2 regions of the Micrococcus sp. iso_239 genome follow, and region 1 is predicted to be linked to the other one. Evidence: predicted binding sites of a transcription regulator. Region 1 holds the regulator's gene; the other holds the start of a gene.
What was found. The regulator HspR, encoded in region 1, represses chaperone genes until heat shock. The targets are predictions, from matches to a motif close to AAGTTGAGTCNNNNNGACTCAACTT.

Region 1 (4,956 bases):
TCCTGCCGGACGGCAGCCTGATGCTCGAGGCGGACCAGGCGTCCATGGCGCCGGCCGCCGCGGGCGTGCTGACGGTGCGGATCCCTCGGGACACGGCGACCGCCTGGCTGTCCGACCTGGGCCACGTCGCCGCGGACGCCGCCTCCGCCCCCGCCGACCTGCGTCTGCCGGACCGCTCCACCCCGACCCCCGAGGAGCAGCAACCGGAGCCCGCCCCCGAGCCGGAGCCCGAGACGTCCTCGTGGACGGAGGAGGCCACCGGCGCACCCGTGCCGCCCCCGTCCGCGCCCGCCGACACGGCGGCCCCGACGCCCAGCGTGACCACCCCGGTGCCGAGCAGCACGGCCCCGTCCTCCTCGGCCCCCGCGCCCACCCGCTCGGCCACGCCGTCCTCCCCGTCGTCTCCCCCCACCTCGTCCTCGCCGTCGGGCACGGGATCCGGCAGTCCGACGCCGAGCACCCCCGACCCGACGCCGACCTCCGCGACGCCGACCCCGACGTCCCCGACCCCGACGTCCCCGAGCCCGTCCGGTCCGTCCACGAGCGCGTCCGGTCCGTCCACGAGCGCGCCGGCCACGGACCCTGCGCCGGACCCGACCGAGTCCGCACCCGAGCCGACCGCCACCACGGCCTCCGCGTCCGCGTCGCCCACGTCGGGGGACCGCTCCAGCAGCACCCCCTGACCCCGGCGCCGGGCGCCGTCGTCGGCCGCGGTCTGCACCGTCGACGCGCGGCCGTGGCAGGATCGGGGCGATGACTGAGCACCTGCCCCGCCCCTGCCCGGACGCACCCGGCCCCGACGCCGTGCCGCCGCCCGCCGAGCGCGTCCACGCGCACGACCACAATCGGGACAAGGACCCCGCCCTCGTCCGACGGGAGCCGGTCTCCTTCGTCCGGCGCGGCGCGCGCCTGAACGCGGGGCGACAGGCGGTGTGGGACCGCCAGGCGGAGCGGGTCCTCGTGGACGTGCCCCGCGGCCGCGGCGCCACCTCGGTGGACGCCCGGGCCCGACTGGACTGGGCGGGGGTGTTCGGGCGCGAGGCTCCCCTGCTGGTGGACATCGGCTCGGGGCTGGGCGAGTCCACGGCGCAGGCCGCCGCCGACCGGCCGGACTGGAACGTGCTCGCCGTCGAGGTCTACGTGCCCGGCCTGGCCGCGCTCATGACGCGCGTGGAGCAGCAGGGCCTGGAGAACGTCCGCGCCGTGGAGGCCAACGCGCCCGAGCTGCTGGACGCCCTGCTCACGCCCGGCTCCGTCTCCGAGGTGTGGGTGTTCTTCCCGGACCCGTGGCACAAGAAGCGGCACCACAAACGCCGTTTGGTCTCCCCCGCCTTCGCCGATCGCGTGGCGCGGGTGCTCACCCCCGGCGGGGTGCTGCGGCTGGCGACGGACTGGTCGGGCTACGCCGTGCAGATGCGCGAGGTGCTCGAGGCGCACCCGGAGTTCGAGAACCTCTTCCCCGGGCGCGCCGCGGGCGAGGACTCTCCGCTCACGCGGGTGCGCCGCGAGGGCAGGGAGACCGAGGTGGGTGCCCAGCCGCTGCCCGCGGGATGGGAGAGCGCGGCCGAGGAGGAGCGCCCCCTGCGCGCCGGCCTGGGCGAGGCGCGGGCCGGCGCGGCGGCCGCGGACCCCGTGGACCACGACGGCGGCTGGGCGCCCCGGTTCGAGGGCCGACCGATCACGAGCTTCGAGGCGAAGTCCCAGCGGGCCGGGCGGCTCGTGTTCGACCTGGCGTACCGCCGCCGCTGAGCACGGGGCCCGACGGGGTCGCTCAGGCCGGGGCGACCGGCCCGGCCGGGTCGGCGCCGTCCGGAACGGGCGACAGCGGCAGGCCGGCGGTCACCCGCGCGGTCGCCGCGAGCGTCACGGACCCGGCGTCCCGGTAGCCCCTCGGGGCGTCCTCGGGGGCCGTCGGCGACCAGCGGGCCGTGCGGTGGCCGCGGACGGCGGCCCCCGCCAGGCCGGGCCGCGGGGCCACCGGCAGCGCGGCGGCGTCCGTCCAGTCCCGACGACGGCCGACCGCGCGGCCGACCCGGGCGAGGAGATCGCCCGGGGCCAGGGCGCGGAACGTCCGCCCGGACCGCAGGCCGAGGTGCGCGGCCCGGGCCGCCAGGGCGGCGGGCAGGCCGACCGTGCCCGAGACCACGAGGGCCTCGACGGGACGCTCGGCCGGCCACGGGGCCTCCGCGTCGTCGGGCTGCAGGCCCCGGTCCGCGAGCAGGCGCAGGGCGTGCGCGGCCACGAGCGAGCCGTACGAGTGGGCCTCCACGGCCCCGTGCACGGCGGTCCCGCGGGCGCGCAGGGCCGGGGCGACATCGTCGTCCTCCCCCGGCCCGTGGCGCAGGAACTCCCACCAGGCCCGCACATCCGCGGCGAGCATCGCGCCGCCGCGCCGGCCGGGGCCGTCGAGCACCACCCGCCAGGGCGTGGGTGCGGGGTAGCCGAGCCACCCGATGACGACGGGGCGGGGTGCGCCGGCGGCGCGCTGGGCGGCGGCGAGGTGGGCGGCCTCCCGGGCCGTCCCCCACATGGCCGTCTGGGGGCGGATGCCCATGCCAGAGACGAGCCAGGTCAGGTGGGTGGCGGTCGCGGGGTCCCCCGCGGCGACCACCGCGCGCGGCCCGTCCGGGCCCTCGAGGACGTAGTCCAGCAGATGCCGGGCGGGCAGGTGCGGGTCCATGCCCTCCGGCTTGAGGGCGTGGACGATCCCGTCCAGGGCGCTCCGGGCCTGCCGGCCGAGGCCGTCGCGCCGGGCCATGTCGGCGCGCAGCCGCTCCTGCACGCGGGACCGCGCGGCCGCCCCGAACGACGCCCGGCTCAGTCCTGCTCGGACTGCCACGTGGGCACCCGTCGGAGGCCTGCGACGCCGGAGGGCAGCCTCCGCAGGCCGCTCGGGCAGGCCTCGCCCGCGGTGTCCGCCCCGGCCCGTGCCGCGGCGTGACGGCGGACGGCCATCCGGTCGGCGTAGCGGGCCGAGACGTCACCGCCGGAGCCCACGGTGAAGACGCGGGCCAGGCGGGAGGCGTGGTGGAGGCGGTCCACCTGGGCAGCCAGCTCGACCACGGTGTCCTGCAGCTGCTCGACCTCGCGCTGCAGCGCGATCACGCGGCGGATGCCCTCCAGCGAGATGCCTTCACGGCTCAGGGTCTGCACGGTCTGCAGCCGCTCGACGTCGGCGAGGGAGTAGCGGCGGTGCCGTCCGTCCTGGCGGGCGGGGACCACGAGGCCGAGCCGGTCGTACTGGCGCAGGGTCTGCGGATGCATGTCCGCCATCTCGGCGGCCACGGAGATCACGAAGACCGGGGCGTGCCGGTCGGGACCCCCCTCGCGGCCCCGGTCCGCACGGGCGGCGCCGTCGCGGGCGCTCACCAGGCTGCCTTCCGGGCCAGCTCCCGCCGCGGATCGTCGCCGGCAGTGGCGGACTGCAGGGCCTCGACGGCGGCGCGGGCGTCGTCGTTGAGCGTGGTGGGCACGGTGACGCGCAGCTCCACGAGCAGGTCACCCGTCGTCGTCCCGCGCTCGACACCGCGGCCCTTCAGGCGCAGCACGCGGCCACACTGGGAGCCCGCCGGCACCTTCACCTTCACGGGGCGCTCCAGCGTCGGCACCTCGATCGTGGCGCCGAGGGCGGCCTCGGGGAAGGTGACGGGCACGGTGATCCGCAGGTCGTCCCCGTCCCGGCGGAAGAACTCGTGCTCGCGCACGTGTACGGTGACCAGCAGGTCGCCGCGGCCGGCCGGGCCGGGCGAGCCCTTGCCGCGGGCACGGACCTTCTGGCCGTCGCGGATGCCCTTCGGGATCTTCACCTCGATCGTCTCGCCGTCCGGGCCGCGCAGGGACACCGTGGTGCCCTGGATCGAGCCGCGGAAGGAGATCGTGGTGGTGGCGGTGCGGTCCGCGCCCTTCGTGGGGCGCGGCCGCGCGTAGCCGGCGTCACCGAAGCCGCCGGGGCCGAAGCCGCCGGTCTGGCCGGCGGCGCCGCCGAACATCCCGCTGAACAGGTCCGACAGGTCGGGCCCGGACTGCGTGGTGCGGGGGCCGCCCCCGCCGCCGAACATGCCGCCGAAGACGTCCTCGAAGCCGCCGCCGCCGGCACCGCCCGGGGCGGAGAACCGGGCGCCGCCGCCCATCGCGCGGATCGCGTCGTACTCCTGGCGCTCCTGGGGGTCGCTCAGGACGGCGTACGCCTCCGAGATCTCCTTGAACTTCTTCTCGGCCGCCTCGTCCCCGGGGTTCTGGTCCGGGTGGTGGGTGCGGGCGAGCTTGCGGTAGGCCTTCTTCACATCCGCATCGGAGGCGTCCTTGGACACCCCCAGGGTCGCGTAGAAGTCCTTGTCCATCCAATCCTGCGAGGCCATGGTGCCTCCTCTCGTGTGCATCGGTCAGGGGGTCGGCCGGCGGCGGGGTGGGCCGCCGGCCGACGGGGTCACTCGTCTCCGGCGGAGACCATCACCTGGGCGGCGCGCAGCACGCGGCCGTCCCGGACGTAGCCGTTGCGGAAGACCTGGACCACGTGGTCCGCGGGCACCTCCGCGTGCGGCTGGCGCATCACGGCCTCGTGCAGGGCCGGGTCGAACTCGACGCCGGCCAGCGCCGCCTGGTCGTGGCGCTCGAGGCCGAGGCCGGCCAGGACGGTGTCGAGCTTGGTCGCGATGGCGGCGAACGGGCCGTCCGTCAGGTCGCCGGCGGCGCGGGCGGCGTCGATGTCGTCGAGCACCGGCAGCAGCGCGGTGACGGCCTTGAGCACGCCGGCGTCCCTGGCCAGGTCGCGGTCGCGGTCCACGCGACGCTTGTAGTTCACGAACTCGGCCTGCAGACGTCGCAGGTCGGTCTCGAGCTCGGCCTCGCGGTCCGAGGCCGCGGGCTGCGGCGCCTCGGTCCCGGCCTCCGCGCCGGCCTCGTCGAGGATGCGCTCGGCCTGGGCGAGGGCGTCGCCGTCCTCGGCCTGCTCGGCCG
Region 2 (4,956 bases), 250 kb from region 1:
TGATCATGAACCACATGACCGCTCACGCGGCATGACCGAGGGTGCCACATATACGTTACGTGCATACGTCCCACAGACGACGAAGCCCCCACCAGAACCAGCCAGTGAGGGCATCCACCGCTACGACACGACTGCCATAGGCTCGCCATAATTCTGCGTCATGCCACAGACTAACGGCGCCAAAAACCGCATGATTTCAACGAATCACACGTTGAACCGGAACTCCACCACGTCGCCGTCCTTCATGACGTAGTCCTTGCCCTCCATGCGCACCTTGCCGGCGGCTTTGGCATCGGCCATCGACCCGGCGGCGATCAGGTCATCAAAACTCACGATCTCCGCCTTGATGAAGCCACGCTGGAAGTCGGTGTGGATCACGCCGGCGGCCTCCGGAGCGGTCGCGCCGACGGGGATGGTCCACGCGCGCGTCTCCTTCGGCCCGGCCGTCAGGTAGGTCTGCAGGCCGAGGGTGGAGAAGCCCACGCGGGCCAGCTGGTCCAGCCCGGACTCGTCCTGCCCGGCCATCTCCAGCATCTCGGCGGCCTCCTCCTCGGAGAGCTCCACGAGGTCGGACTCGAGCTTGGCGTCCAGGAACACGGCGTCGGCGGGGGCCACCAGATCGCGCAGCTCCTGCTGCTTGGCCTCGTCCCCCAGCACACCCTCGTCCGAGTTGAACACGTAGATGAACGGCTTGGCGGTGAGCAGGCTCAGCTCGCGCAGCCGGTCCATGTCCAGCTTGTCCTTGTCCTTCGCCGCGAAGATCGTCTCGCCCCGCTCCAGCACCGCGAGCGCGGCCTTGAGCGCCTCGAGGTCGGCGGGCTCCTTCTTCTTGCCCTTGACCTCCTTCTCGACGCGCGGGATCGCCTTCTCCACGGTCTGCATGTCCGCGATGATCAGCTCGGTGTTGATGGTCTCCATGTCCGAGGCCGGGTCCACCTTGCCGTCCACGTGGACGACGTCGCCGTCGTCGAACGCGCGCACCACCTGGGCGATCGCGTGGGCCTCACGGATGTTGGCCAGGAACTGATTGCCCAGGCCCTCCCCCTCCGAGGCGCCCTTCACGATGCCGGCGATGTCCACGAAGGACACCGTGGCCGGCAGGATGCGCTCGGAGCCGAAGATCTCGGCCAGCTGGGGCAGCCGCTCGTCCGGCAGGTTCACCACGCCCACGTTCGGCTCGATCGTCGCGAACGGGTAGTTCGCCGCGAGCACGGTCTGGCGCGTCAGCGCGTTGAACAGGGTCGACTTGCCCACGTTGGGCAGTCCCACGAATCCGATAGTCAAAGCCACAGTCCGGCAGTCTACCGGCGGGCCCGCCGCGGCGGAGGCGTCCCGCACCGGCCCCGTTCCGTGGGCAGAACCGGCAGCCCCGCCCGCTCCGTGGGCAGAAAGCGCGCTCTCCCCTGTTCCGGGGGCAGAACCGGCAGGGTTTTCGCTTCCGGGGGCAGAAACCCTTGCTTTTCTGCCCACGGAACCCAGAGGCCCGGCGGCCACGGGGCCCGGCAGCCCCAGCCCCAGCCCGGCGTGCCCACGGAACCCAGAGACCCGCACCGCCCAGCACGCATCCCCGTCCAGATGACCGATCCGTAGGGTGGACGGGCCGCCCAGACCCCGTCGACAGTAAGCACACCCGTGTCTGCCGACCAGAGGACGACAGCCGAGACCGCAGGGCCGCCGGGCCCTCCCGACGCCAAGTCCCGCGGCACCGTGCGCCTGCGCTTCAACGACTACCGGGACAAGCCGGCCGTGGACCCGCGCTACTTCACCGACCCGGAGGGCCATGACATGGCCGTCGCGGTGGCCGGCATCCGACTGGCCCGGGAGATCGTCTCCCAGCCGGCCATGGCGGCGTGGGCGGGGCGCGAGCTGGCCCCGGGCGAGCAGGCGCAGACGGACGAGGAGATCGCCGACTACGTGCGCCGCACCCACAACACCGTGTACCACCCGGTGGGCTCGGTGCGCATGGGCGCCGACGACGACGCCATGAGCCCCCTGGACGCCCGCCTGCGCGTCAAGGGCGTGACGGGTCTGCGCGTGGCCGACGCCTCCGTGATGCCCGAGCACGTGACCGTGAACCCCAACATCACGTGCGTCATGATCGGTGAGAAGGCGGCGCAGCTGATCCTGGCCGATCGCGCCTGACCGCCACGCAGATGCGGCGGGCCCCCGGTGGGGGGCCCGCCGCATCTGCGTTCGGGGGACGGACCGCGCGCCGGTCACGCCGGCCGCGCGCGGCTCCGTCAGAGGCCGGTCACTCGCCGGTGGTCTCGGCGGTCTCGCCCTCCACGGTCTGCCCGGCCACGGGGGCAGCACCGCCGTGGGTGACGGAGATCTTGCGGGGCTTGGCCTGCTCCGCCACCGGGATGGTGAGGGTCAGGACGCCGTCGCTGTAGTCGGCCTGGATGCGGTCGAGGGCGAGGCCCTCGCCCAGGGTGAGCTGGCGGGCGAAGGTGCCGGCGGAACGCTCACGGGTGAGCCAGCGTCGGTCCTCGCGGGCCGGGTCCTCCTTGCGCTCGGCGCGGACGGTGAGGGTGCGCTCCTCCACGTCCACGTCGATGGAGGCCGGGTCGACGCCGGGCAGCTCGACCTCGGCGACGAAGACGTCGCCCTCGCGGTACAGGTTCATGGGCATGGACACGGTGCCGGTCGCGCGGGGCGTCAGACCGTTCACCAGGCGCTCCATCTCACGGAACGGATCGATAGGACGGGCCATGTCGGTTCACTCTCCTCGGGATTCGGGTGGGCGCCGCTGACACCGCGGCGTCTGACCACTACAACAGCACGCCCGGCGAGCCTATTCCAGAAATCTACGTGAAGTTCGATCAACTTCCAGGCGGGCGGTCAGGACCCTCCCGGCCCGGGGTCAGCCCGCCGAGGCGATCTCGCTCTCCACCACCCACTTGTGGTTCCTCATCCGCATGCCGTCGGACTCGTAGTCCACCATGTAGACGGTCTCATCCGTCGAGGAGTGCACCGTGCCCTCCGCACCCTGCATGCCCGGCATGTGGTCAGCCGCGAGGGTGACCGCCGCGCCGTCGGGCAGGCGTTCGGCGCCCGCGTCCTCCAGCTCCTCCTGGACGACCCACTTGTGGTCCGTCACCTCGGGCCCGCCCGTCGTCGGCCGGTAGTCCACGGAGTAGGCGGTGGTCTCGTACGCGCCCACGACGGTGGCGGCGGCCCCCTCCATCCCGGGCATGTGGTCCGCCATGAGGGTGACCTCGGTGCCCACGGGGTGGGCCGGGTCCGCGGCGGGCTCGATGCCCTCGGGGGCGGGGCCGCCGTCCATCGCGTGGCCCGCGTGCCCGCCGTGGGAGGACGACGTCGCCGCCTCTTCCCCTCCCGTCGCGCAGCCGGTGAGCGCGAGCAGACTCGCCGCAGTCACGGCGACGGTCCTGGTCCAGAAACGCATGGTCATCGTCCGGTGTCTCCTTCGTCATCGGTGGTCTGGGGGGCCTCGAGGTGCCCGAGCGCCGCACGGAACGCGGCCTCCGCCGTCTCGCCGTACGGCACGAACAGCACCTCGTCCACGGTGTCGCCCACCTCGTCCGCCATCGCGTGGCAGGTCTCGACGGCAATCCGCGCCGCGTCCTCCATGGGCCAGCCGTAGATCCCCGCGGAGATCGCCGGGAACGCGACCGTCCGGGCGCCGAGCCCGGCCGCCACCTTCAGGGACTCGCGGTAGCACGAGGCGAGGGTGTCGGACTTGTCGATCGTCTTGGCCCACACCGGGCCCACCGTGTGGATGACCCAGCGCGCGGGCAGGCGCCCCGCCGTCGTCGCCACGGCCTGGCCGGCGGGCAGCCCCTCCGGCAGGTCGGTCTCGCGCAGGCGGCGGCACTCGGCCAGGATCTCGGGACCGCCACGCCGGTGGATGGCGCCGTCCACGCCTCCGCCGCCGAGCAGGGTGGAGTTGGCGGCGTTGACGACGGCGTCCGCGTGCGTGGCCGTGATGTCCCCGGGGGCGATGGTGAGCTGCATGGGTTCACGCTAGGCGCGGGTGGGCGCCGTCGGACAGGGCCGGTAGCCTCGGCCCCATGAGCACCCCGACGCCCACCGGACCGACCCCCACGCCTCCCGGCGGCGAGCTGCTGCCGCTGATCAGCCTCGCGGTGGAGCACGTGTTCAACACGCTCGGCCGGCAGCCCGTGTTCGCCCCCACAATCCTCGCCGTCACGGCCGACGGCCAGCGCGGCATGTGGGAGCACCCGGACCTCCAGCCCGAGCAGGCGGCCGCCACGGTCGCGAAGATCAGCCCTCGCCCCACGCGGGCGGTGGCCGTGTTCGACGGCGAGATCGAGACGGCGGACGGACCCCGCCCGGCCGTCGCGGTGGAGGCCTTCGACGCCGCCGCCCTGGCCTCGACCCGCATGGTCTTCCCGTACCTGCCCGGCGTGGCCGCGGCGGGCATCGCCGCCCGCGTCGACGGCGACCCGCAGGTCGTGGCCAACGGCCCCAACCCGCTCTTCGGCTGAGCCGCCCGCCACGACGACGGCGCGCCGCGGCCTACCGTGTCCGTGCAGCCTGCGAGGGTGGGGTCATGGAGATCCTCAGCCTGCTGCTCGCCCTCACCCTCGGACTCGTGCTGGGCGCCCTGCTGGGCGCGTGGCTCATGTGGCGCCGGGCGGCCGACGGCGGTGAGGAGGCCCGCCGGGCCCAGGCCGAGCTGGCCGCGCTGCGCACCGAGCACCAGGGGGCGCGAGAGGCGCTCGCGGCCGCCCGGGCGGAGCAGCGTGCGCTCACGGCCGCGCGCGCCGAGGACGCCGAACGCCAACGCGCGGAGTCCCAGGTGATGTCCACGCTCGCGCCGCTGGGCCAGCGGCTGGCGGCGCTCCAGGAGCAGGTGAGCGTGCTGGAACGGGATCGGGCGTCCCAGTTCGGCCGGCTCGGGGAGCAGCTCCGCGCCGCCGCAGCCACCGACCGGGACCTGCTGAACCAGACCACGTCGCTCATGGCCAC

Region 2: the regulator HspR is predicted to act here: its motif matches at 2,805-2,829, upstream of AC0VX2_RS08330 (Hsp20/alpha crystallin family protein).

Annotation. Positions count from the first base shown of each region.
Region 1 covers NZ_CM149672.1:2,050,930-2,055,885, forward strand. The annotation lists gene AC0VX2_RS09555 (hypothetical protein) at 1-683, shown strand, start outside; gene trmB (tRNA (guanosine(46)-N7)-methyltransferase TrmB) at 754-1,749, shown strand; gene AC0VX2_RS09565 (alpha/beta hydrolase) at 1,772-2,839, opposite strand; gene AC0VX2_RS09570 (heat shock protein transcriptional repressor HspR) at 2,818-3,369, opposite strand; gene AC0VX2_RS09575 (DnaJ C-terminal domain-containing protein) at 3,366-4,358, opposite strand; gene AC0VX2_RS09580 (nucleotide exchange factor GrpE) at 4,427-4,956, opposite strand, start outside.
Region 2 covers NZ_CM149672.1:1,799,178-1,804,133, forward strand. The annotation lists gene ychF (redox-regulated ATPase YchF) at 205-1,290, opposite strand; partial or broken gene AC0VX2_RS08325 (GMC oxidoreductase) at 1,690-2,142, shown strand; gene AC0VX2_RS08330 (Hsp20/alpha crystallin family protein) at 2,252-2,713, opposite strand; gene AC0VX2_RS08335 (YdhK family protein) at 2,864-3,415, opposite strand; gene AC0VX2_RS08340 (O-acetyl-ADP-ribose deacetylase) at 3,412-3,978, opposite strand; gene AC0VX2_RS08345 (hypothetical protein) at 4,035-4,472, shown strand; gene AC0VX2_RS08350 (DNA recombination protein RmuC) at 4,538-4,956, shown strand, end outside.